Regions from separate parts of the Micromonospora sp. NPDC049799 genome, predicted to be linked through region 2. Evidence: predicted binding sites of a transcription regulator. Region 2 holds the regulator's gene; the other holds the start of a gene.

Region 1 (15,791 bases), on a different contig from region 2:
GCTTCACCCGCAAGGACGTGACGAGCTGAACCCGCCCCCGCCCGCCCCGCCCGCCCCGCGCCCTCGGCGGGCACTGGTGGCTGCAGTTTCGGGGAAAGTGTGGCCATCCAGCGCGGAATGGCCACTCTTTCCCTGAACTGCGACGCCGGGCACGGGTGGGTGATCCAGCACGGGTCGTCGGTCACCGGTACCACCGGCTGTTCGGAGCCGTGGTGGCCTGCCGGCAATCGGCGTGCCGGGACTGCCACTGCCGTAACGCCTGGCGGATCCGGTCGCCCTCGGTGCGGGCGGTCGTCGCCTCGCCGGTAGTCGATCCAGTTCGTCGGCGACCCGGTCGAGGTAGGCGTGAACCTGGTTCGGGTCGAGGCCGTGCCAGCGCCGCTCGTCGAAGGTGGCGGCGCGGACGTGCGACGGAAGCAGTCGCTGCCCGGCTCGGTAGATCACGGCGGTCACGCCCTCTCCACGTGGGTGATGTGTGCGCACCGGGGCGGGCGGGGTCGACCGGCACGTCCGCGCGTTGGCGTACCGGCCGGAGCCGGGCACCCGCCCCGGGCCCTTCCCCGTCCCGCGGACGCCCGCGGGCAGGCTTCAGGTGGTCGGTGTGCCGGCTCCGGACAACCCGCCGGTGTACGACGACTGCGCGCTCGGATCAAGGCGGGCATCCTCAAGCCCGGAGACGAGCTGCCGAGTACGCGAGAACTGGCCGACCAGTACGAGACGAGTCCCGTCACCGTGCGGAAGGCCGTCGACATACTCATCGAGTCGGGTGAGTTGCTGGGTAGGCAGGGGTTGGGCGTCTTCGTCAGCGTCCGAGAGCGACCACTGAGGCGTCGTTCGGATGCCGGCCGCCGCGCCACACGTGATCCGTGCCCGCCTGACCGAGGGGGCGTGTCACGTCACAGCAGCGGCGCTGACGGGGTCGGCTCGGGCAGGTCGGGCGGCTCGGTGGTCGGCGTCGGGGTCGGCTCGGGGAGCTTCTTCCAGGCGCTCACCCCGATCCGGCCGGTGTTGCCCAGGTCGATCGGCCCGTCCGGGTCGACGTCCTGCGGGGGTCGGCCTGCCGTCGGTGCCACCTCCAGGCGCTCCCCGTTGGTGGCGACCACGGTCGGGTCGGTGACCAGGTTGCGCCAGAGCACCGCCGCCCCGGCCCGCTCGCCGGGGCGCAGGGTCAACGGGCGGGGCGGGTCGTCGAAGCCCGAGGTGATGCCCGTCGCCCCTCGACCACCCGGACCGTGATCGGCTTCCCGTCGGCGTCGAACAGGCGCAGGACCGGATATCCGCGCAGCGGGTAGGGGTCGCTGCCGCAGTTGACCAGTTCCACACCCATCGCCCGAAGGCCCATCGCGGCGCTGGTACCCATGGCCCGGATCCGTACGCCCGAGGGTGGACACGCGGTCGCCGGCTCGCCCGTGACCGGGCCGTCGGCCGCCGGGGCGGTCCTTCCCGGCGCCGGGTCGGCTGCGGGTCGCGGAGGGGACGGTGCGAGGCCGCACCCGCCGAGCAGCAGCACTCCGGTGACCGGCAGGCCGAGCAGAGCGGTCCGGCGGCGCGCACCGGCGGGTCGAAGGGTCATGATCCGATCCTCGCACCCGGCGCTCAGCAGATGGGATCACACCTCGGCGGTTCGGCCGGCATTGCGTAGACTCGGCGGCACAACTGAATACCTCATCCAGAGGGGCTGAGGGATACGGCCCGACGACGCCCCGGCAACCACTCCGCGCGCTCATCGCTGAGCGACCGGCGGGGCAGGTGCCAATTCCGTCCCCGCCGCACGGTGCGATGCGGGGAAAGATGAGAGGACTCTCGACATGACGTCGACGCTCGCCCCCTCCGGCATCGACACCACCGCCAGCCCCGCCCGCGCCCTGGTCTGCCGCGCCTGTTCGGCGCGCTACCCGCTGGCCGCCCAGCACGCCTGTTACGAGTGTTTCGGGCCGCTGGAGGTCGACTACGACACCGCCGCGCTGGCCGCCGTCACCCGCGAGCAGATCGAGGCCGGCCCGCAGAACATCTGGCGGTACGCGGCGCTGCTGCCCGCCGGCCAGGACCCGGCCACCCGGGTGACCCTGGACCCGGGGCTCACCCCGCTGGTCGCCGCCCCGCACCTCGCCGCGGAGCTGGGCATCACCGCGCCGCTGTGGGTCAAGGACGACAGCGCCAATCCCACCCACTCGTTCAAGGACCGGGTGGTGTCCGTCGCGCTGACCGCCGCCAAGGCGCTCGGCTTCACCCGCTTCGCCTGTGCCTCCACCGGGAACCTGGCCAACTCGGTCGCCGCGCACGCGGCCCGCGCCGGCACGCCCTCGGTGGTCTTCATCCCCAGCGACCTGGAGCAGGGCAAGGTCGTGACCACCGCCGTCTACGGGGGCGAGCTGGTCGCCATCGACGGCTCGTACGACGACGTGAACCGCCTCTGCGGCGAACTGGTGGAGACCGACGAGTTCGAGGACACCGCGTTCGTGAACGTGAACGTCCGGCCGTACTACGCCGAGGGCTCCAAGACTCTCGGCTACGAGGTGGCCGAGCAGCTCGGCTGGCGTATCCCCGCCCAGGTGGTCATCCCGATGGCCTCCGGCGAGCTGCTCACGAAGATCGACAAGGCGTTCTCCGAGCTGGTCGAGATCGGCCTGGTCGAGGCACCGGCCGGCGGCTGGAAGGTCTTCGGCGCCCAGTCGGCCGGCTGCAACCCGATCGCCACGGCCCTGCACGCCGACAGCGACACGATCACCCCGGTCAAGCCGACCGGCATCGCCAAGTCGCTCAACATCGGCGACCCGGCCGCCGGCGTGTACGCGCTGGAGGCGGTGCGGCGTACCGGTGGCTGGATGGAGTACGTCGACGACGACGAGATCCGCGCCGGCATCCGGCTGCTGGCCCGGACGACGGGCGTGTTCGCCGAGACCGCCGGCGGGGTGACCGTGGCGGTGCTGCGCAAGCTCGTGGAGTCCGGCAGGCTCGACCCGACCGCCGAGACCGTCGTGTTCAACACCGGTGAGGGCCTGAAGACCCTCGACGCGGTGGCCGCCGAGGTCGGCCCGACCCACCGCATCAAGCCGTCCCTGCGCGCCGCCCGCGACGCCGGCCTCCTCGGCTGACGACGCGCTTCCCGCCATGATCGTCTGCACGCGAGCGGCCCGACACGCCGCACCGTCGACCGCTCCGGTGCAGACGATCATGGCTGGCCAGCCGCGCCGGAGGCCGCGTCGGTCGAGGGGTGGCTCGCCCGGACGGGGGATCGGGCCGATCCGCGCGGTAACCGGCTTTTCGCGGTGAGTGCGGAAAACGCGCCGTCAAGGACTTGACGACAGGAACCGGGCGGCGCAAGATGCTCCGTGCGGGAGGGCGTTTCGCCGGAGACTTTGATAGTTCTTACGACCCAACGCCGGAGGCGTTGTGCGATCGTCCCTCCCGACCAACGTTCCGAGGGCCAGCGGTTAAATCGCTGGCCCTCGGTGTTTCTCCGGAGCATCCTCGCCACATGAGCATCGTCGTCGCGCCCTTCGACACCGCCGACCCGGCCGCGGTCGACGAGGCACACCGCATCGCCACCGCTGCCACCGTCGCCGACGTCCCGGACTTCCCGGTGGACGAGCGGGAGGAGTTCGGCGTCACGCTGGCCCACCCGATGCCCGGCAACGTCTTCGTGCACGCGCTCGCCCGGATCGACGGAGTGGCGGTCGGGCGCGTCCAGGTGCGGCTGTCGCAGCTGGACAACACCGACCTCGCCAGCGTCACCATCGAAGTCCACCCGGAGCATCGCCGGCGCGGGGTCGGTCGGGCGCTGTTCGCGTACGCCCGCCGGGTGGCCGTCGACGACGGCCGCAAGCGACTGTTCTGGAACGCCGTGGCGACCCTGCCCGGCGGGGCGGTGCGGCCGGAGGCCGGTGCGGCCTTCTCCGCGGCGATGGGTGCGAAGCCGGCGCTGGCAGAGGTCCGCCGCCGGCTGGACACCACCCGAACCAGCCAGGTCGAGCTGGACGACCTGCTGGCCGACGCGCGGTCGAGGGCTGCCGGCTACCGGGTGGTGGGGTGGCACGGTCGGACGCCCGACGAGTACGTCGCCGACGTGGCCCGGCTGGAGAGCCGAATCATCTCCGACGCGCCGATGGGTGACCTGGAGATGGAACCCGAGAAGATCGACACGGACCGCATCCGGGGCATCGAGGTCGTCCTGGCGGCCAGGGGCCGGCGGGCCTACCACCACGGCGCCGTGGACCCGGCGACCGGGCGGCTGGTCGCCTGGACGATGCTCGACGTGGGCGCGTCGGCACCGTGGCACGCCTGGCAGCAGACCACCATCGTCGACCCGGACCATCGCGGCCATCGGCTCGGCCTGCTCGTCAAGATCGAGAATCTCCGGTACGCGTTGGCCCGTGAACCGCGGCTGACCGCGATCGACACGTGGAACGCCGCCGTCAACGACTACATGATCAGCATCAACGAGCGGATGGGTTTCCGGGCCGTCGACGGCTGGACGGACTGGCAGCTGGTCCTCTGAGCAGGCTCGCCGCCCGCGCGGCCCACGGTCGCAGCACCGGCTCGCCGTAGCCGCCGGCGGCCAGACCCGCCCGCCGCTCGAACGTGTTCCCTCGCCCGTAACTGCCGGTCAGGCCGTACGACCAGAGGCACGCCAGCCAGTACGTGGGCCAGAACAGGGGTCCGAGCAGCGCGTACTGCCGGGCGTGCCGCAGCTCGTGACCGAGCAGGTCGGCCCGGTCCGGGTGGAGCAGCCACTCCGGCGGCCGGCGGGTCAACACCACCGAGCCCACCGTGAAGCACTCCTGACGGGGTATCCGCAGGCGGTAGCCGCCGGCCACGATCACCCCGTCCGGCGTACGCACCCGCCGGGTCCGGGCCAGCGTGGCCAGCACCAGCCCGACCGGGGTGGTGCCGTTGAGCCAGGTGGCCCGGGCGCAGGTCCGCTGCCGCACCATCCCAGCATGCGACCGGTCGTCCACGGCCGCCATCGGGCGACCGGCCGCTGACGATCCGTGTTGTGACACTGCTCTACTGATCTGGGGGCTTTCTGTTGCATGATGGCGGGCATGACGGAGACCCCGCACCCCCTGTACGACAGGCACGCCGAGACCCTCAACCGCGCGCTGACCGCGATCACGGAGCGGGGGTACTGGTCCGCCTACCCCGAGTCACCCAGCCCGCGCGTGTACGGCGAGACCGCGGCCGCCGACGGCAGGGCCGCCTTCGAGGCGTACCTGCACGGCGACTTCCCCCTCGACCAGCCCGGTGACGGCGGCACGGTCGCCACCGAGGCGAGTCCGTTCGGCCTGGAGCTGGGCGTTCGCTATCCGCACGCCGCCGCCGACCAGCTCGTCGGCGCCGCGACCGCCGCCCTGCCCGCCTGGCGCGACGCCGGCCCGCAGGCCCGCGCGGGCGTCTGCCTGGAGATCCTCGACCGGCTCCACAAGCACATCTTCGAGCTGGCCAACGCCGTGCAGTTCACCAGCGGCCAGGCGTTCGTGATGGCCTTCCAGGCCGGCGGCGCGCACGCGCTCGACCGCGCGCTGGAGGCGGTCGCCTACGCGTACGCGGAGATGACCCGCCACCCCGGCACGGCCGGCTGGGAGAAGGCCGCCGGCAAGGGCGACCCGCTGCGGATGACCAAGACGTTCCACGTGGTCCCCCGGGGCGTCGCGCTGGTGATCGGCTGCAACACCTTCCCGACCTGGAACTCCTACCCGGGGCTCTTCGCCTCGCTGGTCACCGGCAACCCGGTGGTCGTCAAGCCGCACCCGCGCGCGGTGCTGCCGCTCGCGATCACCGTGCGCTACGCCCGGGAGGTGCTCGCGGAGGCCGGGTTCGACCCGAACCTGGTGCTGCTCGCGGCCGAGGCCCCCGGCGAGACGCTCGCCTCGACCCTGGCCCTGCACCCGTCCGTGCGGATCGTCGACTTCACCGGCTCCACCGAGTACGGCGACTGGCTGGAGGCCAACGCGCGGCAGGCCGCCGTCTACACGGAGAAGGCCGGCCTCAACACCGTCGTGGTCGACTCCACCGACGACTTCGCCGGCATGTGCCGCAACCTCGGCTTCACGCTGACCCTGTACAGCGGCCAGATGTGCACCACCTCGCAGAACATCCTGATCCCCTCGGGCGGCATCGAGACCGACCAGGGGCACAAGAGCTTCGACGAGGTGGCGGGGGGCATCGCGGCGGCGGTCGGGAAGCTCACCGCCGACCCGGCCCGCGGCGTGGAACTGACCGGCGCGATCGTCAACGACGGGGTGCTGGAGCGGCTCGACGAGATCACCAAGGTCGGTGAGCCGGTGCTGGAGTCGCGTACGGTCGAGCACCCCGCCTTCCCGGGCGCCGTGGTGCGTACGCCGACGATCGTCAAGCTCGCCGCCGACGACAACGCCACCTACTCGCGGGAGTGGTTCGGGCCGATCTCCTTCGCCATCGCGACCGACTCCACGGCGCACAGCCTGGAGATCCTGCGCTCGACGGTCGGCGAGAAGGGCGCCCTCACCGCGGCGGTCTACTCCACCGACGAGGCGGTGCTGGACGCCGCCGAGGCGACGGCCATCGAGGTCGGCGTGCACCTGTCCTGCAACCTGACCGGCGGCGTGTTCGTGAACCAGTCGGCGGCGTTCTCCGACTTCCACGGCAGCGGCGCCAACCCGGCGGCCAACTCGGCCCTCACCGACGGCGCCTACGTGGCGAACCGCTTCCGTGTCGTCCAGAGCCGCCGCCACGCCTGACCCGGCGACGGTGAAAGGAAGGGCCCCTCTTAACGCCTGGCGTAGAGGAGGGGCCCTTCTCAACACTCAGGCGGGGCGGCGCATCTGGAGTTCGGTGAGCGCGGGGATCTTCGGGTGCGGAACGCGTACGCCGGTGTCCTCGAAGCCCAGCCGCTGGTAGGCGCGGTAGGCCCGCTCGTTGCCGACCACCACCTCCAGCATCAGCTCCGGCCGCCCGCAGGTGCGTGACCACCTCGCCACCGCCTCGACCAGGTCGCCGAGCAGGCCGGTGCCCCGCCAGGCCGGGGTGAGGTAGACGGCGTACACGACGGTCAGGCCCGGCTCGTCCGGCGTCGCGGTGCCCCCGGCATGCCCGACGAGGCGGCCTCCCGGGTCCGCCACGAACTGGGCGTTCCCCGTGCCCGCCGACGCGTACGCGATCCGGGCCGCGTACTCGGCGTGCGGTCGGGCGGCGGCGTCGGCGATCGTCTCCAGGAACGCCAGCGGCGCGTCCGCGAGCATCTCCAGCCGCAGCGCCCGCATGCGGGCGGCGTCCCGGGGATGGACCCGCCGGACCGGTGCCCTCCGCGCGGCGGGCCACCCGCCGGTGTCCCGTCGGGACGGCAGCCGCACCGCGCTGGGCATCCCCGGACCGGTTGTCATGAGCGCATGCCTACCACAGCGACGGGCGACGATGCCGATCGCACGGAATGCGCCCGATTTGTGGTCGTGCGTGGCCGTCACGCCTCGTGTAGCGTGCGATTCCGGTCACCGATTCAGCGGCCGTCGCCGATCGCCGAACGGTGGTCCCCGGCGGCCGGCGTGCCGGTTCCCGGGTCGTGGAATGCCGCGCAGAGTGAGGAAGTGCACCGTGGCACAGGGCACCGTGAAGTGGTTCAACTCCGAAAAGGGCTACGGCTTCATCGCCGTCGACGGCGGGCAGGACGTCTTCGTTCACTTCTCCGCTATCGAGATGGACGGCTACAAGGCGCTGGACGACGGCCAGCGGGTGGAGTTCGAGATCGCCCAGGGCCAGAAGGGCCCCCAGGCGGAGCGGGTCCGCGTCATCGCCTGACCGGCGACCGGCCCGCCGGGAGCGCCGGGCAGGGGCTGCGGTGCGCGTACGCACCGGGGAGGATCATGAGCCTTTCCAGCTGTCGCTGAGGAGGGTTCTTTGTCCGACCAGCAGCCTCCGGCCACTCCGTCCCCCGGTCCCGGAGACCCCGACCCGTCGGTGCGGCCGACGGGTGACCCCACCGCGCCGCAGCCCGGCCCGGCGCCCCAACCGTGGGAGCCGACCATGGCCCCCGGGGCGTACGGCGCCCCGCCGCCCGGCCCGTACGGCGGCCAGCCGTGGTACCCGGGTGGTCCGGCGGCCTGGCCGGCCCCGGCGTACCCCGGCGGGTGGTTCCCGCCCGGATTGGACCCGAACGATCCGCTGGTCAACCCGCCCGGAGCCGGCGTGGGCGGATGGTGGGCGCGCTGCGTCGGCGCGGTCCGACGCGGCTGGCCCCTGCTGGTGCCGATCCTGCTGCTCACCCAGGTGCTGCCGGCGGCGCTGGTGTCCCTGCTCTCGCTGGCGGTCGACCCGACCGCGCGGTGGGACGCCGACCTGGCCGAGAACCCCGACGCGCTTCCGGACACCTTCCTCGCCGACCTGGCAGCGATGTTGGGCGTGCTCGTCGGTGCGCTGGTGATCTTCGGCCTGGTCCAGGCCGTCGGCTGGGGGGCCGGCACCTGGGTGGTCGCCCGCCAGGCGGCCGGCGAGCCGGTGAGCCTCGGCGGGGCGTTGCGCCACGGCGCCCGCCGGGCCCTCGGTCTGTGGGGGTGGAGCCTGCTGGTGGGCGTGCTGGTCGGGGTCGGTGTCTGCTTCTGCGTCCTGCCCGGGATCTACCTCGTGTTCGCGCTGAGCCTGGCCGGGCCGGTCTACCTCTTCGAGCGGCAGAACCCGATCGGTCGCGCGTTCCGGATGTTCCACGAGCGGCTCGGCCTGGTGCTGGGTCGGATGGCGTTGGTGGCGGTCGCCTTCGTGGTCGTGTCGGTGGTGGCCGGCATCGTCGAGGCGGTCGGCGGGCTGCCGTTCGGCACCACTCCGCTGGATTCGCCCGGTACGGCGGTCGGGATCGTCGTGGTGAGCCTGACCGGTGCGGTGCTGGCCCTGCCGGCGTACCTCGCCTACCTCGTCGGCCTGGTCGTGACGTACGCCGAGCAGCGGGCCTGCGAGGGTCCGGTGAACGCCGCGCGACTTGCCGCGGAACTCGGCTGACCGGGGCACTCGTGCTTGCACTCGGCAGGGGAGAGTGCTAAACAAGTCATTGGCACTCGCATACCGTGAGTGCCAATGGTCGGGGCGGTAGGGCCACGGCCGCAACGGCGCCCAGTCGCTGGTGCGGCACATGGCCGGTCGTCGCGGGCTATCCGGCCCGGCCGAGGAGACGTCGTCGTCGCCAGGTGGCGACGTCCCCAAGGTGCGTACACCAGGCGGCCCATCCGGGACACACACTCGGGTGGCCCGTGAGTGTCCAGGAGGACAACGCCGTATGGCCAAGATGATCGCGTTCGACGAAGAGGCGCGCCGCGGCCTCGAGCGGGGCATGAACCAGCTCGCCGACGCCGTGAAGGTGACGCTCGGCCCCAAGGGCCGCAACGTCGTGCTCGAGAAGAAGTGGGGTGCCCCCACCATCACCAACGATGGTGTGAGCATCGCCAAGGAGATCGAGCTCGAGGACCCGTACGAGAAGATCGGCGCCGAGCTGGTCAAGGAGGTCGCGAAGAAGACCGACGACGTCGCCGGTGACGGCACGACGACGGCGACCGTCCTGGCCCAGGCCCTGGTCCGTGAGGGCCTGCGCAACGTGGCTGCCGGCGCCAACCCGATGGCCCTGAAGCGGGGCATCGAGGCGGCCGTGGCCAGCGTCTCGGAGGAGCTGCTGAAGCTCGCCAAGGACGTCGAGACCAAGGAGCAGATCGCCTCCACCGCCTCCATCTCCGCCGGTGACAGCACCGTCGGCGAGATCATCGCCGAGGCGATGGACAAGGTCGGCAAGGAAGGCGTCATCACCGTCGAGGAGAGCAACACCTTCGGGCTGGAGCTGGAGCTCACCGAGGGTATGCGCTTCGACAAGGGCTACATCTCCGCGTACTTCATGACCGACCCGGAGCGTATGGAGGCCGTCTTCGACGACCCGTACATCCTGATCGTCAACAGCAAGATCTCGTCGGTGAAGGACCTGCTCCCGATCCTGGAGAAGGTCATGCAGGGCGGCAAGCCGCTGCTGATCATCGCCGAGGACCTGGAGGGCGAGGCCCTGGCCACCCTGGTGGTCAACAAGGTCCGGGGCACCTTCAAGTCGGTCGCCGTCAAGGCGCCGGGCTTCGGTGACCGCCGCAAGGCCATGCTGACCGACATCGCCATCCTCACCGGTGGCCAGGTCATCAGCGAGGAGGTCGGCCTCAAGCTGGACGCCGTCAGCGTCGACATGCTGGGCCGGGCCCGCAAGGTCGTGGTGACCAAGGACGAGACCACGATCGTCGACGGTGCCGGTGACGCCGAGCAGATCCAGGGCCGGGTGAACCAGATCCGGGCCGAGATCGACAAGAGCGACTCCGACTACGACCGCGAGAAGCTGCAGGAGCGCCTGGCCAAGCTGGCCGGCGGTGTTGCGGTGATCAAGGTCGGCGCGGCCACCGAGGTCGAGCTCAAGGAGCGCAAGCACCGCATCGAGGACGCCGTCCGCAACGCGAAGGCCGCCGTCGAGGAGGGCATCGTCCCGGGTGGTGGCGTCGCGCTGGTGCAGGCCGGCAAGACCGCCTTCGACAAGCTGGACCTCGCCGGTGACGAGGCGACCGGCGCGCAGATCGTCCGGATCGCGCTGGACGCCCCGCTGCGGCAGATCGCCGTCAACGCCGGCCTCGAGGGCGGCGTCGTGGTGGAGAAGGTACGTAACCTCGACGCGGGCCACGGCCTCAACGCCGCCAACGGCGAGTACGTGGACCTGCTGGCCGCGGGCATCATCGACCCGGCCAAGGTGACCCGGTCGGCGTTGCAGAACGCTGCGTCGATCGCGGCGCTCTTCCTCACCACCGAGGCCGTCGTGGCGGACAAGCCGGAGAAGACCCCGGCCGCCCCGGCTGGTCCGGGTGGCGGGGACATGGACTTCTGAGTCCGGTTTCCTGAACGCCGAAAGGGGCGGGCCGCGTCAGCGGTCCGCCCCTTTCCGTGTTCCGCGCTGGCGACAGCGGCGCGCTCCCGCCTGTCACGTCGGCAGGGGCCGCTGGTTGCGCCGCTTGTGTGCCCGGTCGTACGGCTGCCGGATCTGGACCGGTTCGTCCACCGGCGTGACCGGCTCGTCGGCCGGTTGGTCGGCGCCGGTCATCTCCGCCCGCTGCTCGGCGTCGCCGTAGTCGAGTCGGTCGAACGGCAACGGGCCGGGCAGTTCGTCGTCCGTGGTCATGAGAGCCTCCTCTACCGAAACGGTAGGGGGCGTCGATGACCCATGCGGGCGAATGACGTTATCTGGGTCTATATCCCATTCGCCCCTTTATTGATCTCCGAGCGTCCTCCGGTACAGGAAGAACACCCGCTCGATCCGCGCGCCCGCGCTGCCCGAGTAGAACGGCACGGGTCCCACCCAGCCGATCTGCGCGGTGTCGATTCCCGCCGCCCGCTGGTCGGCCAGGCAGCGCCGCAGCAGCACCCCGCCGATACCCGAACCCTCGGCCGCCGGCGCCGTGCCCATCGGGCCGAACCAGCTGGGCCGGGACGACCCCCACGCCGCGAAACCGAGCAGCTCGCCCTCGCGTTCCGCCAGGTGGCAGCCCGCCCGGTCACGGCCGAGCGACCCGGCCAGCTCCTCGTCCCACGAACCACCGAAGGTGGAACGGGCGAAGGCCGTCAGCGCCGGCAGGTCCGCCGGCTCCGCGCGCCGTACCGACACACCCTGGCCGGCCAGCCGCGCCTCCGCGGTCTCCGTCGGCCGCAGGGCGGGGGATCCGGCGTACGACAGGTCGGCGGTCATGTTCCACGCCGTCCGGTCCTGCGTGTAGCCGAGCGCCAGTGCGGCGCAGACCGCCGGGGTGTAACGCACGTCGATACCGGGCCAGCCGTACCAGGGCGGGTTGCCGGCGAGCAGCACTTCGGCCGCGCCCAGCCCGGCGAGCGTCCGCTCGGCGTACGACAGCAGCGCCCGCCCGACGCCGCGCCGACGGTGCGCCGGATCCACCGCCACCAGGTCGACGTGCCCGAGTCGGGTGTCCCGCCCGGAGATCGAGCAGACCACCGTCCCGACCAGCTCTGCACCCCGGTACGCGCCGAGCGCCACCACCGGCCGGTCGGCGCCCGCCCGGATCCACAACGTGTCGATCAGGGCGTCCGCCTCGGCCGCGTCCTCGGGCAGGTCCAGCGCCCGCCGGCACAGCCCCACCACATCCGGCACACGGTCGGCGGCCAGCTCGGTGACGATGATCTCCGCGTCCATGGTCGCCGACCCTAGAGCACCGGGGGTCACCTGTTAAGAAGGGGCCCTTTCACCTCACCAGGCGTTAAGCGGGGGCCTTCCTTACCGCCCTTCCTTACCGCTGGGCGGCCTGGACGGCGGCGTACGCGTCGACCAGCCCGGCGCCGACGACGTTCCGCGGGTCGCCGCAGGTGTCCGTCGGCACCTGCGCGGGTGTCGCGGTCTCGGCGAGGATCCGCCGCGTCCGGTCCAGGTCCCCGACCAGCGCCGGGTTCGCCGACCACATCAGCGCCACCACGCCCGCCACCTGGGGGGTCGCCATGGAGGTGCCGCTGAGCGACCCGTACCCGCCCCCGGGCATCGCGGAGAGGACCTCCTCGCCCGGCGCGACCAGGTCCGGCTTGGCGACCCCGCCTGGTGCCGGTCCCCGCGACGAGAAGCTGGCCACCCGGCGCCGGTCGTCCACCGCGCCCACGGTGAGCACCTCCGCGTACGGCGCGGGCGGATCGTCGAGCGAGCCACAGGAGGGTCCGGTGTTGCCGGCCGCCGCGACGACCATGATCCCGGCGGCGTCGAGCGCGGCGGCGGCCGGCCGGAGCACGCCCGGGTCGCAACCCTCGATCGATGGGCAGCCCCACGAGTTGGTGAGGATCTCCGGCGCGCGGGCGGGGCGACCGTCGGTGAACGGGTCCCCGCCGGGCGGGAACGGGGCGAGCATGAACTGGAGGCAGTCCAGGTAGTGGGCGGGGTTGCCCAGGTTGCGGTCCAGGTTGACGCAGCCCACCCAGCCGGCGCCCGGGGCCACCCCGACGCCGTTGCGGCCCACCGCGCTGCCGACCGTGTGGGTGCCGTGGCCGCCCTGGTCGGTGGGGAAGCGGGTGGCGTCCCACGGGTCGTACCAGGAATCGTCGCCGCCCCGGAAACCCTCGGCCAGCGCCGGATGCCTCCCGTCCACCCCCGAGTCGGAGCTGCCCACGGTGACGCCGGTGCCGGTCACTCCCAGCTCCGACCAGACCTTGTCCGCGCCGATCAGGCGGACGTTCCACTCCGGTCCGGTCGGCGCGGGGGCGTCGCCCCGGGTCACGCCGGCCGGCTCGGGCAGCGGCCGTACCCGCTGGCTCACCAGCACGCGGGCCACCTCGGGCCGGCCGGCCAGCCAGGCCCGCACCGCGGGGCCGCCGTCCACCTCGATCGCGTTGACCAGGTAGTACGAGGTGTGGTCGAGCCGCAGCCAGCGCAGGTCCCGGCGCAGGTCGGCCTGCGTCCGGTCGGCGGTCTCCACGAGCCGCCGGTAGACCTCGGTCGCCCGTGCGTCCCGCCCCGCCTTCCCGGGTGCGGTGGGGACGCCGCTCAGGTCCGCCTGGTCCCGGAGCACCACCAGCAGCCGCTCGCCGTGCAGGCCGGGTTGACCGGGGCCGACCGCGACCACCCCGACGGTGGCCAGCAGGACCGCGGCGGTCACCCCGGCCACCCGCCGGCGCGGCAGACCGCCGCGGGGACGGGCGAACAGCACGCCGTACGCGACGGCGAGCACGGCCGCGACGGCGAGCCCGGCGCCGGCGGCAGCCGCCACCCAGTACGGCACGTCGCGGGTGTTGACCAGGACGACGCTGATCTCCTCGGGATCGGTGAACGCCAGCGGGCCGAACACGCCGAGCCCGACCAGCCAGCCGGTCGCCGGGCGCGTGACCGCCGGCCCCGGGTCGGGTTCCGCGCCGGCCGGACCGGTGTCGGTGGAGATCGGGGCGGTGTCGGCCGACCGGCGGGTCGCCATGGCCAGGGCGGCGAGCGCGAAACCGGTCGGCGGCAGGGTCAGCAGGAGCGGCAACTGGGCACCCGACTGGCCGACCCCGGCCCCCAGCAGCAGCAGCGCCACCCCGGCGACCAGTCCGCCGACCAGCACCAGCCGCGCCGGCCGGGGCGGCGTGCCGACCGCGAACACCGACCAGAAGGCGTCGTCCAGCAGCGCGGTGGCCACCATGCCGACCGCCGCCGCCGCGAGGACGGCGAGCAGGGTCTCCAGCAGCCCGCCGAGCGCGCCCACCCACACCCACGGCAGCAGCAGGGCCAGCCCGGCGGTCACCCCGAGCCTCCCCACCGCGATCTTGCAGTTTGGGTCGCTCGATTGCGGCCTTCGCCCCATTCGCCCCGGCAGAAAGTGCAAGATCGCGGGAGTGGGCCGGGTTGCGTCGCTCGTGCGGGTGCGGCCCAGCCGGCGGGCGGCGAGGGCGGCTACGGCGGCGGTGACGGCGAGGGCCGCGAGGTAGGCCTCGTGGTGCACCGGGGGGAGGGCCCGGAGCAGCCCCAGCAGCCCCAGCACGAGCACCCCGGCCAACCAGACCCGGCCCGTCGCCCGGACCGCCGCCGAGCGCGGCACCAGCGCCAGCGCCAGCGCGGGCGCACCGGCCAGCAGCACCGTGGCCAGCGCCACCACCGGCCACAGCCAGACCGCCCGGTCCAGGCCCGACGCGAGCAGCACCTGGTCGGTCAGCCACCCGCCGAACTGGGAGACCACGGTGAACCCGACGATCCAGAGCCCGGTGAACACGGCCGCCACCACCGCCCATGGACCCGGGCGGGGCGGAGCGGGATGAACGGGTCGACCGGGGGGAAACGGTGGGCCGATCTCCATGCCCCGACAGTACGGCGCGGGCGGTGCATGCCGTCGGACGGCCACGACCGCTACCGTGGAACCGTGCGTGACCCCAACGTGTCCCGGTCCGTGGCCGGCCAGCTCTCGCCCGAGCGGCGTGCCGCCGACCTGCGCCGACTCCGGGCGGAACGCTTCGACGTCCTGATCATCGGCGGGGGTGTGACCGGAGCGGGCGCCGCCCTGGACGCCGCCTCCCGAGGTCTCAAGGTGGCCCTGGTGGAGGCGCGCGACTACGCCGCCGGCACCTCCAGCCGGTCCAGCAAGCTCATCCACGGCGGCCTGCGCTACCTGGAGCAGTTGGAGTTCCACCTGGTGCACGAGGCGCTGACCGAGCGCGGGCTGCTGGCCACCCGGCTCGCACCGCACCTCGTCCGGCCGGTGCCGATCCTCGTTCCGCTGCCCGCCGGTAACGGCATCCGGGACCTGCCGGCCCGACTGTTCCGCCGCTCCTACTACGGGGCCGGCGTGGCCGCGTACGACGCCTTCGCGGGCGTCTTCGGCGGCGGTCGCGGGATGCCGCTGCACCGGCACCTCACCCGCGAGGGTGCCCGGCGGATCTTCCCCAGCCTGCGTCCCGACACCCTGGCCGGCGCCATCCGCTACTACGACGGGCAGGTCGACGACGCCCGGCTGGTGGTCACGCTGGCCCGGACGGCGGCCAGCCTCGGCGCGACCGTGGTCACCAGCACCCGGGCGGTCGGCCTGATCCGGCAGGCCCGCGAGGTGACCGGCGTCCGGGTCCGCGACCTGGAGGCGCCCGCCGGCTCCGAGGCCGAGTTCGAGGTACGCGCCCGGGTGGTCATCGGCGCCACCGGCGTGTGGAGCGACGACATGTCGCGGATGCTCAACGACGTGGGGCTGCGCCCCGGCATCCGGGTGCGGGCCTCCAAGGGCGTCCACCTCGTGGTGCCCCGCTCGGCGATCACCGGTGAGGCCGGCCTGATCCTGCGCACCGCCACCAGCGTGCTCTTCGTCATCCCGTGG
Region 2 (15,791 bases):
AGCAGTACGGCGTGCCGTGGTACGCCGGCGTCCGCGCCATCTACTACCGGACCGACTGGTTCGCCGAGGCGGGCGTGAAGCCGCCGACGAGCTGGGAAGAGCTGGTCACCGTGGCGAAGGCCGTGCAGGCGAAGAAGCCCGGGACCTACGGTCTCGCCCTGCCGGGCAACTCCGAGCTGCCCTTCTACTCCTTCCTCTGGGGTGCCGGCGCGGAGATCGCCACCAAGGACGGCGACACCTGGAAGTCCGGCTACAACACGCCGGAGGCCCAGAAGGCGGTCAAGTTCTGGACCGACCTGGTGACCGTGCACAAGGTCGCCCCGCCGGCCGCCGCCGGCTGGAACGAGATCGACGCGCGCACCCAGTTCGCCACCGGCAAGGCCGCGATGGCGTTCGCCGGTAGCTGGCAGCAGGGCGCGATCAAGAAGGACAACCCCGAGATCGAGAAGGTCTGGGGCACGTTCCCGATCCCCGGCCCGGACGGCCAGCCGGCTCCCGGCTTCGCCGGCGGTTCCGACCTCGCGGTCTGGGAGGACAGCGAGCGCAAGGACCTCGCCTGGGACTACCTGACCGTGCTGGCGAACAAGAAGAACGACCAGGCCTTCGCCGACAGCCTCGGCTTCTTCCCGGTCTACAAGGACCTGGTGGGCGGCGACAAGTACGCCAACGACAAGGTCATGGCGGCCTTCGCCACCACGCTGCAGAACACCAAGCTCACGCCGCTCACCCCGAAGTGGGTCGAGGTCAGCCGGAACAAGACGGTGACCCAGGCGATGAACAGCTCGGTCATGAAGGGTCAGAAGACGGTCGAGAAGGCCACCGCCGACGCGGCCGCGGAGATGGAAAGCATCCTCAACGCCAAGTGACCACGCTGACCGGGGCGCCGGAGACGACCGCCGCGCGGGAGACCCCCGCGCGGCGGCGTCGCCGGGTGGACCGCCTCCCCTACCTGCTGCTCCTGCCCTGCCTGGTGATCATCGCCGTCCTGCTGCTCTGGCCCCTCGGCCAGGTGGTGGCGATGTCCTTCTTCAAGCTCGACAGCGTCCGCCAGATGCGCGGGGACCGCGAGTGGCCGTGGGTGGGGCTGGGGAACTACGCCGACGTCCTCGGAGACCCGTTCTTCTGGACGGTGCTGCGCAACACGGTGTTCTTCGCCGCGGCCAACGTGCTGCTGACCATGATCCTGGGCACCCTGGTCGGTCTGCTGCTCAACCGTCTGGGCCGGCGGATGGCCGCGTTCGTGGCCAGCTGCGTGATGCTCGCCTGGGCCACCCCGGCGCTGACCGGCACGATCGTCTGGAAGTGGATCTTCGACGACACCAGCGGCCTGGTCACCTGGTTCTTCAACGCGCTGCCCGACGGGCTCTCGCAGGGCCTCTTCGGCCACAGCGACTGGACCGGCTACGGCTGGTTCAACTCGCCGCTGCTGTTCTTCGCCATCCTCACCCTGGTGGTGGTCTGGCACTCGTTCCCGTTCATCGCGGTCAGCGTGCTGGCCGGCCTGAAGAGCGTGCCGAGCGAGCTGCACGAGGCGGCCCGGGTCGACGGGGCCGGCCCGTGGAAGGCCTTCTGGAAGATCACCGTCCCGCTGCTGCGGCCGGTCTTCGGCATCCTGATCGTGCTCTCCACGATCTGGGACTTCAAGGTCTTCACCCAGTACTACGTCCTGGCTGGCGGCACCCAGGACCGGCCCACCTTCATGCTCTCCGTCTACTCGTACGCGGAGGCGTTCTCGCCCCCACCCAAGTACGGCCTGGGCGCGGCGATCGCGGTGATCCTGACCCTGATCCTGCTGGTGGTCACCGGCCTGTACGTCCGCATGGTGCTCAAGCAGGAGGAGGACGCGTGACGCGGGCAGGAGGCGGACGCGGGACGCGACGCGCGGGGCGGATCGCCCTCAACGGCGCCGGGCTGCTGGTGGCGCTCTTCGCGGCCTTCCCGGTCTACTGGATGATCGCCACCTCGCTGAAGCCGAGTGCGGAGATCTTCGCCAGCACGCCGAAGCCGGTGCCGGCCGAGCCGACCCTGGAGCACTACCGGGAGATCCTCACCGGCAACCTCATCCCGGGCGTGACCTTCGCCGACTTCTTCCTCAACAGCGTGCTCGTCGCCGTCGCCACGGTGCTGTTGAGCGGACTGGTCGCGCTGCTGGCGGCGACGGCGGTGGCCCGGTTCCGGTTCCGGCTGCGCACCAGTTTTCTGATCATGCTGCTGGTGGTCCAGATGATCCCGCTGGAGGCGCTGGTCATCCCGCTGTTCCTGATGATCCAGCGGCTCGGGCTCTACAACACCCTGCCCAGCCTGATCCTCACGTACCTCGGCTTCTCCCTGCCGTTCGCGGTGTGGATGCTGCGCGGCTTCGTCGCGGCGGTGCCGAAGGAACTGGAGGAGGCGGCGGCGATCGACGGGGCGACCCGCGCGCAGACCTTCCGGCGGATCCTCTTCCCGCTGGTCGCGCCCGGCCTGGTGGCCACCAGCATCTTCTCGTTCATCACCGCCTGGAACGAGCTGATCTTCGCGTTGACCTTCATCAACGACCAGGACCGCTACACCCTGCCGGTGGCGATGACGTTCTTCTTCGGACGGGACGACACCGCGTGGGGCCCGGTGATGGCCGCCTCGACGATCTTCACGCTCCCGGTGATCGTCTTCTTCCTGCTGGTGCAGCGGCGGATGGTCTCCGGTCTGGTCGCCGGCGCGGTGAAGGGCTGAGGGTTCCGCGATCGATGCCCGACGTCGAGGCACTACGCTCACCGCCATGACGGGCAGGGTGGCATCGGTCAATCTCGGCATCGTGACCGAGGCGGAGTGGGCCGGCGACGCGAGTGGTCGCACCGGCATCGACAAGCGGCCGGTGGACGGTGCGGTGATGGTCGGCGTCGGCGGGCTGGCCGGTGACTTCATCGGCGAACCCGCGCACCACGGCGGCCCGGACCAGGCGGTCTACGCGTACGCCGAGGAGGACGCGGCGTGGTGGGCGGCGGAGATCGGCCGGAGCATCCGCCCGGGTGGGTTCGGCGAGAACCTGACCACGTGGGCGGTCGACGTGACGGGCGCGGTGATCGGTGAGCAGTGGACCGTCGGGTCGACCGTCCTCCAGGTGACGATGCCGCGGACGCCGTGCACCACGTTCGCCGGCTTCTGGGGCATGCCGGACCTGATCAAGCGGTTCACCGCGCGGGCGACGCCCGGGGCCTACCTGCGGGTGCTCGTGGAGGGCGAGGTCGGTGCGGGCGACCCGGTCGAGGTGGTGGACCGGCCGGCGCACGGGGTGACGATCGGCGAGGTGTTCCGGGCGCTCAACCTGGAGCCGGAGCTGCTGCCCCGACTGCTGGAGGCCGAGGACCTGCCGGAGCGGATCCGGGAGAAGGCCCGCCGGAGGGTGCGGGCGTAGCTCCCGCCTGAGGTGTTGAGAAGGGCCCCCTCTACGACGCGAGGCGTTGAGAGGGGGCCCTTCCTTACCCGGTCAGCGGAGCCAGGGGACGTTGCGGTCGAGGAGGTCGCGCTGCTTGAGCTCCTTGCGCAGCGGGATCTCGTCGTCGATGTAGCCGTCCCAGTTGATGCCCCAGTAGTTCGCGGTGTGCGTGCCCTCACCGCAGAGCTGGCGCTGGACCGGCGTGCGGTTGGCCCACCACTCGCCGTCCTTGTCGATGTGCAGCTCGTCCAGCGGGCGGATCCACCGGTAGGTGTAGCCGATAAACAGCATCTTGCGGGTGATCGTCGACAGGTTCGTCGACCGGGAGTGCCACTGGCGGCGGTCGAAGATGAACGCGTCGCCCGGGTTGGCGGTGATCTCCACCGTGCCCTCCGGGTCCGGGTTGTGGACCGAGGTGTCCCTTGGGCGGGGCAGCGAGTTCTTCAGGTGGCTGCCCGGGATCACCTTGGTCGCGCCGCGACCGTTCTCCGACAGGTCCGACAGGACGTACGCGACCTTCAGCGAGAACATCGGCCGGGGCAGGTTCGGGTCCATCGTCTCCGGGTCGGAGTTCTGCCGGTACCCGTCCTGGTGCCAGCCCCAGTACGGCTTCTCCGGCTCCAGCGCCGGCGGGGTGACGTCCAGGTGGTTGTGGTGGGTGTAGATGTTCCAGCCCGCGAGGCCCCACATGTACGGGAACGCGATCGGGTGGGTGAGCAGTTCACCGAAGAGCTCGTCCCGCTCCAGGAAGCCCAGCAGGTGCAGGGTGCCGTCCTTGGTGGTGTTGCCCTTGGCCTTCTCCTCGGCGTAGACGCGGTCCACCGCCGCCTCCAGCGCCGCCCGGTGGTCCTCGGTCAGGACGTTGCGCAGCAGGAGGAACCCCTGCTCGTGGAACTCCTTGCGGTCAATGTCGCTGATCGGCTCGTAACCGGTCCGGTCGCCGTAGTCGAACGCCACGTCGTACCCCTCCCCATGAGGCGTTGAAAAGCATTCCTGGCACAGACCGCCGATCGTAACGTGCCGATTCGCCCGCCGGGGAGCGCCCGCCGTGATAACGACCGGTGACCGGACGCCCGGGAGTGGTACGGCGACTCTCGGTCAGAGTTCTGGCGCGGTATAGCCGATCTGTGGCTGGTTGACCGATTGTGCGGTCACTGCTGGTAGGGAGATCGGGGTCGTTCAGGCGTCGGCGACGACTTCCGCCACCACCTGCGCGGCGGGGGCGGCCGCACCGTCCACCCGGTCCCAGGTGCCCCCGTCGGCGGTCCACTCCAGGCCGCCGAAGCGGACCTTCCGGACGCCGTTGTCCTGGGCGTGCGACACCAGCCAGTGCGCGTACCGCCAACCGCCGCGCTCGTCCGCGGCCGCGATCGTCAGGCTGGTCAGATCGGCCGCGGCGGCGGTCGCCGCGAGACCCCAGTCCAGGGTGAGCCCCCGGGTCAGGGCGGCGGTGGCGACCTGGCCGCGGCGCAGCGGATTGCCGCCGATCGTGCAGGCGACCGCGCCGGTGGCCTCGCCGAGCAGTGCCCGGCTCAGCACCTCCGACTCGTCCGCCCACTTCTGGTACGCCTCGGGGAAGGCGGAGCGCTGCACCTTCTGGGCCGCGTCGGTGACCCGCATCCCCTCCCAGCCGCGCACCTTCTTCAGCGCCGCGTAGAACCGGTTCGCCGCGTACCGGGGGTCGCGGATCTCGGTCGGCGTGCCCCACCCCTGGCTCGGGCGTTGCTGGAAGAGGCCCAGCGAGTCGCGGTCGCCCCCGGCGAGGTTGCGCAGGCCGGACTCCTGGTAGGCGGTGGCGAGCGCCACCACCACCGCCCGCTCGGGCATGCCGCGCTGGATGCCGATGGCCGCGATCGTCGCGGCGTTGGCCATCTGGTCGGCGTCGAGCGCCACCTCGCCGTCGGCCCGCACCGTGCACGTCCGGCTGGTCAGCGGGAGACGGAGCTGCTCACCGAACTGCCGGACGACGATCCAGATGCCGACCATGGCCACCAGGAGAAGGACGACGCCACCCGCCACGGCTGCCCGAGTTCGCACCTGCACCCCCACTTCGACAGTCCGACAAGCGTACGTCCCCGTTCGGCTGATCCGGGTCGTCCGACCGGTTCCCTCCGTTACCCCCCGGGTGTGGCGGCGGCGCAGTGCCGCCCCGATCAGTCGGCACGCTCTCCCGGGTCACCGTCCAGAGCGGCCACCCATCGAGCGGGTCGTTTCGCCCGGAAGGCGAGCACGCCCTCCATTCCCTCCTCGGACAGGAAGAATCCGGTGGAGATGGCCGACAGGTCGGCGATCTCGGCTCGCAGGTCGGTCGCGGGCCGCCGGCGCAGGAGCTCCTTCGCCCCGGCGAGCGCACCCGGCGCGCCCCGGACCAGCGAGTCGCAGAACCGCGCCACCGCCGCGTCCAGCTCGGCCGCCGGCACGGCGGCGGTGACCAGCCCGACCTCGGCGGCCCGCCGGCCGTCGAAGGTGTCCCCGGTGAGGTACAGCTCGGCGGCGGCACGCGGGTGCAGCCGGGGCAGCACGGTCGCCGAGATCACCGCCGGGATCACGCCGATCCGTACCTCGGTGAAGGCGAACGTCGCCTCCTGGGAGCACACCGCCAGGTCGGCCGCCGCGATCAGGCCGAGGCCGCCGGCGCGCGCCGGCCCGGCGACCCGGGCCACCACCGGCTTCGGGCACTCCCAGACCGCCGCGAGCACGTCACCCAGCATCCCGGCCGGCACCGACCCGCTGGCGTACGCGGCGGCGGTCTCCTTCAGGTCCGCCCCGGAGCAGAAGACCGGGCCGGTGTGGTCCAGCACGATCACCCGTACGGAGTCGTCGGCGACCGCCGCGGCGATGCCGTCCAGCAGCGACGTCATGAGCGGGGTCGAGAGCGCGTTGCGGTTGTGCGGGCTGTCCAGGGTGAGGGTGGTCACCCCGCGGGCCGTGGAGACCCGCACGAGCGCGTCGGGAGAGGTCATGTGAGGGCACACTAGTGGCCATGCCCGGCGTCCTTCCAGATGGCGAACCCGTCCCCGTCGACGGGTCGCTCCCCGCGACTGCCACCCGCGCGGTCGGCGCGCGGGGCTTCGGGGTGTACGTGCACGTGCCGTTCTGCGCCAGCCGCTGCGGCTACTGCGACTTCAACACGTACACCGCCGCCGAGCTGGGCGGCGGGGCGAGCCGGGACGGCTACGCCGACACCGTGCTCGCCGAGCTGGCGCTGGCCCGCCGGGCGCTGGGCGAGGGGCCGCCCCCACGGGTGGACACCGTCTTCGTCGGCGGTGGCACGCCGACCCTGCTGCCCGCCGACGACCTCGCCCGGATCCTCGACGCCGTCGACCGCACCTGGGGGCTCGCCGCCGACGCCGAGGTCACCACCGAGGCGAATCCCGAGTCGGTCACGCCGGAGTCGCTGAAGACGCTGCGGGCCGCCGGCTACACCCGGATCTCGCTGGGCATGCAGTCCGCCGCGCCCGGTGTGCTCGCGATCCTGGACCGGAAGCACAGCGCCGGCCGGGCCGTGGCAGCCGCCGCGGAGGCGCGCGACGCCGGCTTCGACCACGTCAACCTCGACCTGATCTACGGGACGCCGGGGGAGGATGCGGAGGACTTCGCCGCCTCCCTCGACCAGGTGGTGGCCGCCGGCGTCGACCACGTCAGCGCGTACGCCCTGATCGTCGAGGACGGCACCCGGCTCGCCGCCCGGATGCGCCGCGGCGAGCTGCCGTACCCGGACGACGACGTCGCCGCGGACCGGTACCTGGCCGCGGAGGCCGCCCTCGGCGCGGCCGGCTTCTCCTGGTACGAGGTCTCCAACTGGGCGCGCTCCGACGCGGCCCGGTGCCGGCACAACCTGCTCTACTGGTCCGGGGCGGACTGGTGGGGCCTCGGCCCCGGGGCGCACAGCCACGTCGGCGGCGTGCGCTGGTGGAACGTCAAACACCCCACGACGTACGCGCAACGCCTGGCCGCCGGGGAGTCGCCCGGTCTGGCGCGGGAGGTGCTCGGGCCGGACGAGGCGCACATGGAGGACGTGATGCTGCGCCTGCGGCTCGCCTCCGGGCTGCCGCTGGACGCCCTCGACGAGGCCGGCCGGGTCGGCGCGGGGAAGGCCCTCGCCGACGGGCTGCTCGACCCCGACCGGTACGCGGCCGGCCGGGCCGTGCTCACCCTGCGCGGGCGACTGCTGGCCGACGCGGTCGTCCGGGACCTGCTGCCCTGAGGCCCGGTCTCCCACCTCGCCCCTGTTCCGTGCGGGAGACCGGACCTCGGTGCCGGCCGGGGGAGCGGCCGGCACCGAGTCAGCGCTTCACGAAGGAGTAGGTCATCGGGTAGCGGTACATCACACCCTCGTTGGCCTTGACGCCGCCGATGATCCCGAAGATCACCGGGACGATCCAGACGAGCATCGGGACGAAGAAGAGCAGGCCGCAGGTGATCAGGGTGAGCACCCAGCTCAGCACACCGACGACCGCCCAGGTGAGCTGGAAGTTCAACGCGGCGACCGCGTGTGCCCGCACCGTCGGAGACTGCTGACCGCGGGTCATCATCGCGATGAGCGGCGCGACCCAGCCGAACAGGCCGCCGCCGATGATCACGCCGAGCGGGCCGCCGAAGTGCGCCACCAGCGCCCAGGTCTTGTCCTCGGCGTTGGGGTAGCCGCCCGCCGGCGGGCCGTACGCGCCGCCGGCCGGGTAGCCGCCGCCGTGGGGCGGATAACCACCGGGCGGGGGATGACCGCCGGGGGGCGGGTAGCCACCGGGCGGCGGATAGCCACCGGCGGGGGGATAGCCGCCGGGCGGTGGGTAGCCGCCCGACGTCGGGGCGTCACCGGGGGGTGGCGGATAGCCACCGGGCGGGGGATAGCCGCCCGCGCCCGGTGCCCCGGACAGTGGTGCGGTGGGTTCGTCCGGGGCGGGCGGGCCGGGGAAGCCCGACGGAACGGTCGGGTCCGGGTCTCCCGCGCCGGGAGGGCGAGGTGGTTCAGTCATGGACGTCACGGTAGGGGCAGTCGGCAAGGGCGCACCAGAGCGACACCGCCCGGGATGTCCGGATGGACGGCCCTGGCGCCGCAGGCGGGCGGGTGCGCGCAGCACCCTCCGTCATTGATCATCGCGATGCCGGCCCTGCCGACGTAGACTGGCACTCGCTACAGTCGAGTGCCAGGCCGCTGCCCGGGCCCGTTCCGCGCGCCCGGCCCGACGTGCGACAGGAGGTGGGGAGGATGGGTCTCGACGACCGCAAACTCGCCGTGCTGCGCGCGATCGTCGAGGACTACGTCGCCACGCAGGAGCCCGTCGGCAGCAAGGCGCTGGTCGAGCGGCACCAGCTCGGCGTCTCGCCGGCGACGGTACGCAACGACATGGCGGTGCTGGAGGAGGAGGGCTACATCCGGCAGCCGCACACCAGCGCGGGCCGGGTGCCCACCGACCGTGGCTACCGCCTCTTCGTGGACCGACTGTCCCGGGTCAAGCCGCTGAGCCCGGCCGAGCGCCGGGCGATCGAGCGGTTCCTGGTCGGCGCCGTCGACCTGGACGACGTGGTGCACCGCACGGTGCGGCTGCTGGCGCAGCTGACCCGACAGGTCGCCGTCGTGCAGTACCCGTCGCTCGCCCGTTCCTCGGTGCGGCACCTGGAGCTGGTGCCGATCTCCACCACGCGCCTGATGCTCGTCATGATCGCCGACACCGGTCGGGTGGAGCAGCGGCTGGTCGAGCTGCCCGCGCCGGTCCCGGCCGACGACGTCACCGACCTGCGCCGACTGGTCAACGAGAAGCTGGTCGGCAGCCGGCTGTCGGAGACCCCACCCCTGGTCCAGGCCCTGGTCGACGAGTCGGCACCGCACCTGCGCGGGGCCATGACCACGCTGTCCACCGTGCTGCTCGAGACGCTGGTCGAGCGGCACGAGGAGCGGATCGCCCTGGCCGGCACGGCCAACCTGACCCGTGGTGGCCTGCTCGACTTCCAGGGTTCCCTGCGTCCCATCCTGGAGGCGCTGGAGGAGGAGGTCGTGCTCCTCAAGCTGATCGGCGAGACCCAGCCCAGCACCACCCGGGTGCTGATCGGCGACGAGAACGAGGTCGACAACCTCCGCGCCGCCTCGGTGGTCAGCACCGGGTACGGCCCCGGCGCGACCATCGTCGGTGGGCTCGGCGTGTTGGGGCCCACCCGGATGGACTACCCCGGCACGATCGCCACGGTACGTGCCGTGGCACGCTACGTGGGCGATCTGCTGGCCCAGAACTGACCAGTCAGGGTCGTCGGTGTCACTGGAGGCCGACGACCGGCGCAACGCGAGACGAACATGAGGACACGGAACGCAGTGGCCAGGGACTACTACGGCATCCTCGGTGTGAGCCGGGAAGCCTCCGACGACGAGATCAAGCGCGCCTACCGCAAGCTGGCGCGGCAGTTCCACCCGGACGTGAATCCGGACCCGGAGGCCCAGGAGAAGTTCAAGGACATCAACGCCGCGTACGAGGTCCTCTCGGACGACCGGAAACGGCAGATCGTCGACCTGGGCGGTGACCCGCTCGCCCCCGGTGGCGGGGGCGCCGGCGGTCCGGGTGGCCCCGGCGGGGCGGGGCCGTTCGTCGGCTTCCAGGACATCATGGACGCGTTCTTCGGCGGCGCCGCCGGTGGCGCGCGGGGGCCGCGTCCGCGTACCCGACCGGGTGCCGACGCGATCCTGCGCCTCGAACTTGATCTCCAGGAGACCGCGTTCGGCGTCGAGGCGCCGATCACCGTCGACACCGCCGTGCTCTGCACCACCTGCTCCGGTGCCGGCACCGCCGCCGGCACGCACCTGGCCACCTGTGAGGCGTGCGGCGGCCGCGGCGAGGTGCAGTCGGTGCAGCGCACCTTCCTCGGCCAGGTGGTCTCCGCCCGGCCGTGCACCGTCTGCCAGGGCTACGGCACCACCATCCCGCACCCCTGCCCGACCTGTGCCGGCGACGGCCGGGTGCGCACCCGCCGCTCGCTGACCGTCAAGATCCCCGCCGGGGTCGAGGACGGCATGCGGATCCGGCTGGCCCAGCAGGGCGAGGTCGGCCCGGGTGGCGGCACCGCCGGCGACCTGTACGTGGAGATCCACGAACGACCCCACGACGTCTTCTCCCGCAAGGGCGACGACCTGCACTGCCGGGTCACCGTGCCGATGACCGCCGCGGCCCTGGGGACCAGGCTGACCATCAAGACGCTGGACAGCGAGGAGCCGCTCGACGTCAAGGCCGGCACCCAACCGGGCAGCACGCTGCGACTGCGTGCCCGGGGCGTACCCCACCTGCGCGGCACCGGCCGGGGTGACCTCTACGTCCACCTCGACGTGCGGACCCCGACCAAGCTCGACGCCGACCAGGAGCGGATGCTGCGCGACTTCGCCAAGACCCGGGGCGAGGAGGTCGCCGAGCTGACCAAGCAGGGCGGCTTCTTCTCCCGGATGCGCGACGCCTTCAACGGCCACGCCTGACCATGTCCGCGCCGCTGTTCCTCGTCGAGGCGCTGCCCGCCGCCGACCAACTGGTCCTGGACGGCCCCGAGGGGCACCACGCCGCCACCGTGCAGCGGCTGCGCGTCGGCGAGGAGCTGCTCCTGGCCGACGGGCGGGGCGGCACGGCCGCCGCCGTGGTCACCGCCGTCGGCCGGGGCACCCTGGACCTCGACGTGGTCTCCCGGGGGTACGTGGACGCGCCCGTCCCGCGCCTCGTGGTGGTGCAGGGCATCGCCAAGGGCGACCGCGGCGAACTGGCCGTGCAGGCGATGACCGAGGTGGGGGTGGACGAGATCGCGCCCTGGGCCGCTGCCCGCTCGGTGACCCAGTGGCGGGGCGACCGGGGCGTACGGGCGCGGGAGAAGTGGGCGTCGACCGCCCGCGAGGCCGCGAAGCAGGCCCGCCGGGCGTGGCTGCCGGTGGTGGCCGGCGCTCCCGACGAGTCGACGACGCAGGTGACCCGCCGGATCGCCGGTGCCGCCGCCGCGTACGTGCTGCACGAGGAGGCCGACGAGCGGCTGGCCACCGTGCCGTTGCCCGACGCCGGCGAGATCGTGCTGGTGGTCGGCCCGGAGGGCGGCATCGACCGCGCCGAGCTGGACGCCTTCGCCGAGGCCGGCGCCCGGCCGGTGCGACTGGGGCCGTCGGTGCTGCGTACCTCCACCGCCGGGGTCGCGGCTTTGTCGGTGCTCTCCGCCCGCCTCGACCGCTGGTGACGGTGTAAGGAAGGGCCCCCTGTAACGCCTGGGGTAGAGAAAGGGCCCTTCTTGACGCGCCTCACGGGCGGGGGAAGACCTGCACCGGCTGGTCGTCGGGGCGCAGGTCGAGCCCGGCGGGGCCGACGATGAGCGGGTCCGGCACGCCCACCACCTCGCGGTCCTTCTCGGCGTAGTCGAAGCGGTTCAGCACGTGCCGCATCGCCTCCAGCCGGGCGCGCTTCTTGTCGTTGCTCTTCACCACGGTCCACGGCGCGTCCGCCGTGTCGGTCCAGAAGAACATCGCCTCCTTGGCCTCGGTGTACTCGTCCCACTTGTCCAGCGACGCGATGTCCATCGGGGAGAGCTTCCACTGGCGTACCGGGTCGACCTGCCGCACCGCGAAGCGGGTGCGCTGCTCGTTCTGCGACACCGAGAACCAGAACTTGACCAACCGTATGCCGGAGCGCACCAGCATCCGCTCCAGCTCCGGGACCTGCCGCAGGAACTCCAGGTACTCCTTGCGGGTGCAGAAGCCCATCACCCGCTCCACCCCGGCCCGGTTGTACCAGGACCGGTCGAAGAGCACGATCTCGCCGGCCGCCGGCAGGTGCGCCAGCCAGCGCTGGAAGTACCACTGGGTGGCCTCCCGCTCGTTCGGCTTGACCAGGGCCACCACCTTGGCGTCGCGCGGGTTCAGGTGTTCCATGAACCGCTTGATGGTGCCGCCCTTGCCCGCGGCGTCGCGCCCCTCGAAGAGGATCACCAGCCGCTCACCGGACTCGCGAACCCACTCCTGGAGCTTGAGCAGCTCGATCTGGAGCAGCCGCTTCTGCTGGTCGTACTCGTCGCGGTCCATGCGCTTGTCGTACGGGTAGTCCTCGCGCCAGGTGTCCACCGGGCTGCCGTCCGGGTTGAGCAGGACGGGGTCGTCGTCGTGGCCGTCGAGCACGCGGTAGTCGGCGGCGAGGTCCAGCACGGTGTCGGCCATGCCGGAGACCCTTACCCCGTCCCGGTGCCGATCCGACGCCGGGACGGCTGTCAGTTTGCTGTCAGCTGCGCAGGTAGGAGGCACCGTTGAGGTCGACGATCGTGCCCGACGCCCACTGCGCCTCCGGCGCGGCCAGCCAGTGCACGGCGGCGGCGATCTCCTCCGGCCGCGCCACCCGGTTGAAGGGGCTCTGCGCCCGGATGGCGTCGCCGCGCTCCCCGCTCAGGTGCTCGGTGGTCATGTCCGTCTCCACGAAGCCCGGCGCGACCGTGGCCACGGCGATGCCGTACGGCGCGAGCGCCACCGCGAGGGACTGACCGAGGGCGTTCAGCCCAGCCTTGCTGGCGCCGTAGGCGGGCTGGTCCGGTTCACCCCGGAACGCGCCCCGGGACGAGACGTTGACGATCCGTCCGCCCCGCTCCCGCATGTGCTGGGCGGCGCACCAGGTCACGTTGGCCGCGCCGGTCAGGTTGGTCTCCATGACCTGCCGCCACCGCGCCTGCCAGTCCTCGTAGGAGGCACCGAAGACCGGGTGCGGCCGGTCCCGGTCGCCGTACACACCGGCGTTGTTGACCAGCACGTCCAGCCCGCCGAGCCGGTGCGCGGCCTCGTCCACCATCACCCGTACGGCGTCCGGGTCGGTCAGGTCGGCGCGCACCACCACGTGTCCGTCGCCCGGCAGGTCGGCGCGGAGCGCCTCGGCCAGGTCGGCGGAGTCGCGGTGGTGGATCGCCACCCGGTCACCGCCGGCCGCGAACGCCGTCGCCACCGCGCGCCCGATGCCGCGCGAGGCCCCCGTCACCAGTACCGCCCGAGAAGTCACGCCGGCCATCCTGCCGCAGCGGACCCCGGGTGTTAACAAGGGGCCCTTCCTCTACCGCAGGCGTTAAGAAGGGGCCCTTCCTTACACTGCCCGGGTGACTGAATGTCTGTTCTGCCGCATCGTCGCCGGGGAGATCCCGGCCACCGTCGTCCGGGAGACCCCCACCACCCTGGCGTTCCGGGACGTCGACCCGAAAGCCCCGGTGCACGTGCTGGTGGTCCCGAAGGAGCACTACGCCGACGTGGCGACCCTCGGCCAGGGTGACCCGGCGCTCGCCGGGGAGGTGCTGGCCACGGCCGCCGCCGTGGCCGAGGACGAGGGGCTGCTCGGCGACGGCTTCCGGCTGATGTTCAACACCGGCCGGTACGGCGGCCAGGAGGTCTTCCACGTGCACGCGCACCTGCTCGGCGGCGCCCCGCTCGGCCCGATGCTGGCTCGGGACCTGGCATGACGCCCGTGGGGGACCGCCTCGCCCGGATGGTGCGTGAGGTCCAGGCGCAGGCCCGCGTGCCGGCGGTCGCCGCGGCGCTGCACCGCGCCGACCGGCCGCTCTGGACCTGCGAGGTGGGGGAGACCGGCAACGACACGACGCTCGGCCCGGAGACGGCGTTCCGGATCGGCTCGGTCACGAAGACCTTCACCGCCGTGCTGACCGTCCAGTGTCGCGACGACGGCCTGCTCGACCTGGACGACCCGCTGGAGCGGCACCTGGACCTGCCGGCACACGGCGAGCTGACCGTGCGTCGGCTGCTGTCGCACACCGCCGGCCTGCAACGGGAGCCGTACGGCGACGTGTGGGACACGCTGCGCGCACCGGACGCCGAGGAGTTCCTTGCCGACCTGGCCCGGGCCGAGCGGGTGCTGCCCACCGGGCGCCGCTACCACTACTCCAACCTCGGGATGGCGCTGCTGGGCCGGCTGGTGGGGCACCTGCGCGGCGGGACCTGGGCGGAGGTGCTCGCCGAGCGGGTGCTCACCCCGCTCGGGCTCACCGGCACCACGGTCGCCCCGGGACCGACGGCGGCCACCGGGTTCCTCGTCGACGCGTACTCCGACGAGGCCCACCCGGAGCAGCCCACCGACTTCGGAGCGATCGGTCCGGCGGCCCAGCTGTGGAGCACGGCGACGGACATGGCCCGCTGGGCCGCGTTCCTCGCCGACCCGGCGGCGCTCGACCCGGACGGGAGGGTCCTCGCCCCGACCACGCTCGACGAGATGCGCTGGCCGCTGACGGTCACCGACGAGACGGTCTGGTCCGGTGGTTTCGGGCTCGGCCTGATCCTGGTTCCGCAGGGCGACCGGGTCGTGCACGTCGGGCACGACGGGGCGATGCCGGGCTTCCTGGCCGCCGTCTACGGGCGGCGCGGTGGAGAGGGCACCGCCGGGGCGATGGGCGCCGCGGTGCTCGGCTCGTCCGGCACCGCGGCCCAGCTCTTCGAGCTGCCGCACCGGCTGCTCGCGGCGGCGGCCGAGCACGACCCGGCGGACACGGTGCCGTGGCGGCCCGGCCCGCCGGCCCCACCGGAGGTACGCGGCCTGCTGGGACGCTGGTGGGGCGAGGGGTTCGAGTACGTCTTCTCCTGGCACGACGGGGCGCTGCGGGCCCGGGGCTCGGACGACCCGGCGGGCCGGCCGCCGGCGGTCTTCGCCCCGCTGCCGGACCGGCCGGACGTGTACCGGACGGTCTCCGGGCGGGAGGTGGGTGAGCTGCTCCGGCTGACCCGGGACGCCTCCGGCGCGGTGGTCCGGATGCACTGGGCGACCTACCGTTTCACCCGGCACCAGGAGGCCTTCGACCGGTACGACTTCCGGGCCTGAACGGGCGGATCTGACTGCGGCGGGAGGTGACCCGGGCGGGCGGAAATGGGCGGGGTGCCACCGCCGTTGACCCGATACGATGGATGGAACGTCCGCACGCCGCGCCGCCAGGCCCGGCGCCGAGATCGAGAGCAGGTGCGCAGGGCCCCTCGGCCCGACCCATGACCGGCACCCCACCTCCCGGCCCGCCCCAGGCGCAGACCAGGATCACCGTTCCCGACCCCAAGATCATGGTCAACCTGCTCGGCGCGGGTGACGAGATCCTGCGCCTGGTCGAGCGCTCGGTCGCCAGCGACGTGCACGTCCGGGGCAACGAGATCACGATCACCGGCGCCCCCGCGGACAACGCCGTCGCCGAGCGGCTCTTCAGCGAGCTGATCGAGCTCATCGAGAAGGGCGAGACCCTGACCACCGACGCCGTCCGGCGTACCGCCAGCATGCTCGAGCAGGGCGGCGCCGAGCGGCCCGCCGAGGTCCTGACGCTCAACATCCTCTCCCGGCGCGGGCGCACCATCCGTCCCAAGACGCTCGGGCAGAAGCGCTACGTCGATGCCATCGACGGGCACACCATCGTG

The links. Region 2 encodes HrcA, which represses chaperone genes, less so after heat shock. Its sites were predicted from a motif close to GGTTNGCACNCTCNNNNNGAGNGTGCNAACC; they were not measured.
Region 1: a site for HrcA is predicted at 9,012-9,042, ahead of groL (chaperonin GroEL). Genes of this name have one in related genera too.

Annotation. Positions count from the first base shown of each region.
Region 1 covers NZ_JBFAMU010000026.1:5,524-21,314, reverse strand. Annotated here, with positions in the region: gene AB0I76_RS04435 (ABC transporter permease subunit) at 1-29, shown strand, start outside; partial or broken gene AB0I76_RS04430 (DivIVA domain-containing protein) at 182-453, opposite strand; partial or broken gene AB0I76_RS04425 (GntR family transcriptional regulator) at 637-810, shown strand; gene AB0I76_RS04420 (DUF4232 domain-containing protein) at 897-1,172, opposite strand; gene AB0I76_RS04415 (DUF4232 domain-containing protein) at 1,169-1,573, opposite strand; SAM riboswitch class I at 1,663-1,798, shown strand; gene thrC (threonine synthase) at 1,809-3,095, shown strand; gene AB0I76_RS04405 (GNAT family N-acetyltransferase) at 3,479-4,498, shown strand; gene AB0I76_RS04400 (hypothetical protein) at 4,437-4,934, opposite strand; gene paaN (phenylacetic acid degradation protein PaaN) at 5,046-6,719, shown strand; gene AB0I76_RS04390 (GNAT family N-acetyltransferase) at 6,786-7,343, opposite strand; gene AB0I76_RS04385 (cold-shock protein) at 7,570-7,773, shown strand; gene AB0I76_RS04380 (hypothetical protein) at 7,999-8,964, shown strand; gene groL (chaperonin GroEL) at 9,239-10,861, shown strand; gene AB0I76_RS04370 (hypothetical protein) at 10,955-11,152, opposite strand; gene AB0I76_RS04365 (GNAT family N-acetyltransferase) at 11,240-12,175, opposite strand; gene AB0I76_RS04360 (S8 family serine peptidase) at 12,270-14,714, opposite strand; gene AB0I76_RS04355 (glycerol-3-phosphate dehydrogenase/oxidase) at 14,865-15,791, shown strand, end outside.
Region 2 covers NZ_JBFAMU010000028.1:2,833-18,623, reverse strand. Annotated here, with positions in the region: gene AB0I76_RS04670 (sugar ABC transporter substrate-binding protein) at 1-866, shown strand, start outside; gene AB0I76_RS04665 (sugar ABC transporter permease) at 863-1,849, shown strand; gene AB0I76_RS04660 (carbohydrate ABC transporter permease) at 1,846-2,712, shown strand; gene AB0I76_RS04655 (MOSC domain-containing protein) at 2,759-3,394, shown strand; gene AB0I76_RS04650 (phytanoyl-CoA dioxygenase family protein) at 3,467-4,372, opposite strand; gene AB0I76_RS04645 (hypothetical protein) at 4,595-5,458, opposite strand; gene AB0I76_RS04640 (enoyl-CoA hydratase-related protein) at 5,569-6,378, opposite strand; gene hemW (radical SAM family heme chaperone HemW) at 6,399-7,622, shown strand; gene AB0I76_RS04630 (DUF4870 domain-containing protein) at 7,702-8,391, opposite strand; gene hrcA (heat-inducible transcriptional repressor HrcA) at 8,625-9,647, shown strand; gene dnaJ (molecular chaperone DnaJ) at 9,723-10,868, shown strand; gene AB0I76_RS04615 (16S rRNA (uracil(1498)-N(3))-methyltransferase) at 10,871-11,605, shown strand; gene ppk2 (polyphosphate kinase 2) at 11,667-12,575, opposite strand; gene AB0I76_RS04605 (SDR family oxidoreductase) at 12,637-13,398, opposite strand; gene AB0I76_RS04600 (histidine triad nucleotide-binding protein) at 13,493-13,849, shown strand; gene AB0I76_RS04595 (serine hydrolase domain-containing protein) at 13,846-15,216, shown strand; gene AB0I76_RS04590 (PhoH family protein) at 15,378-15,791, shown strand, end outside.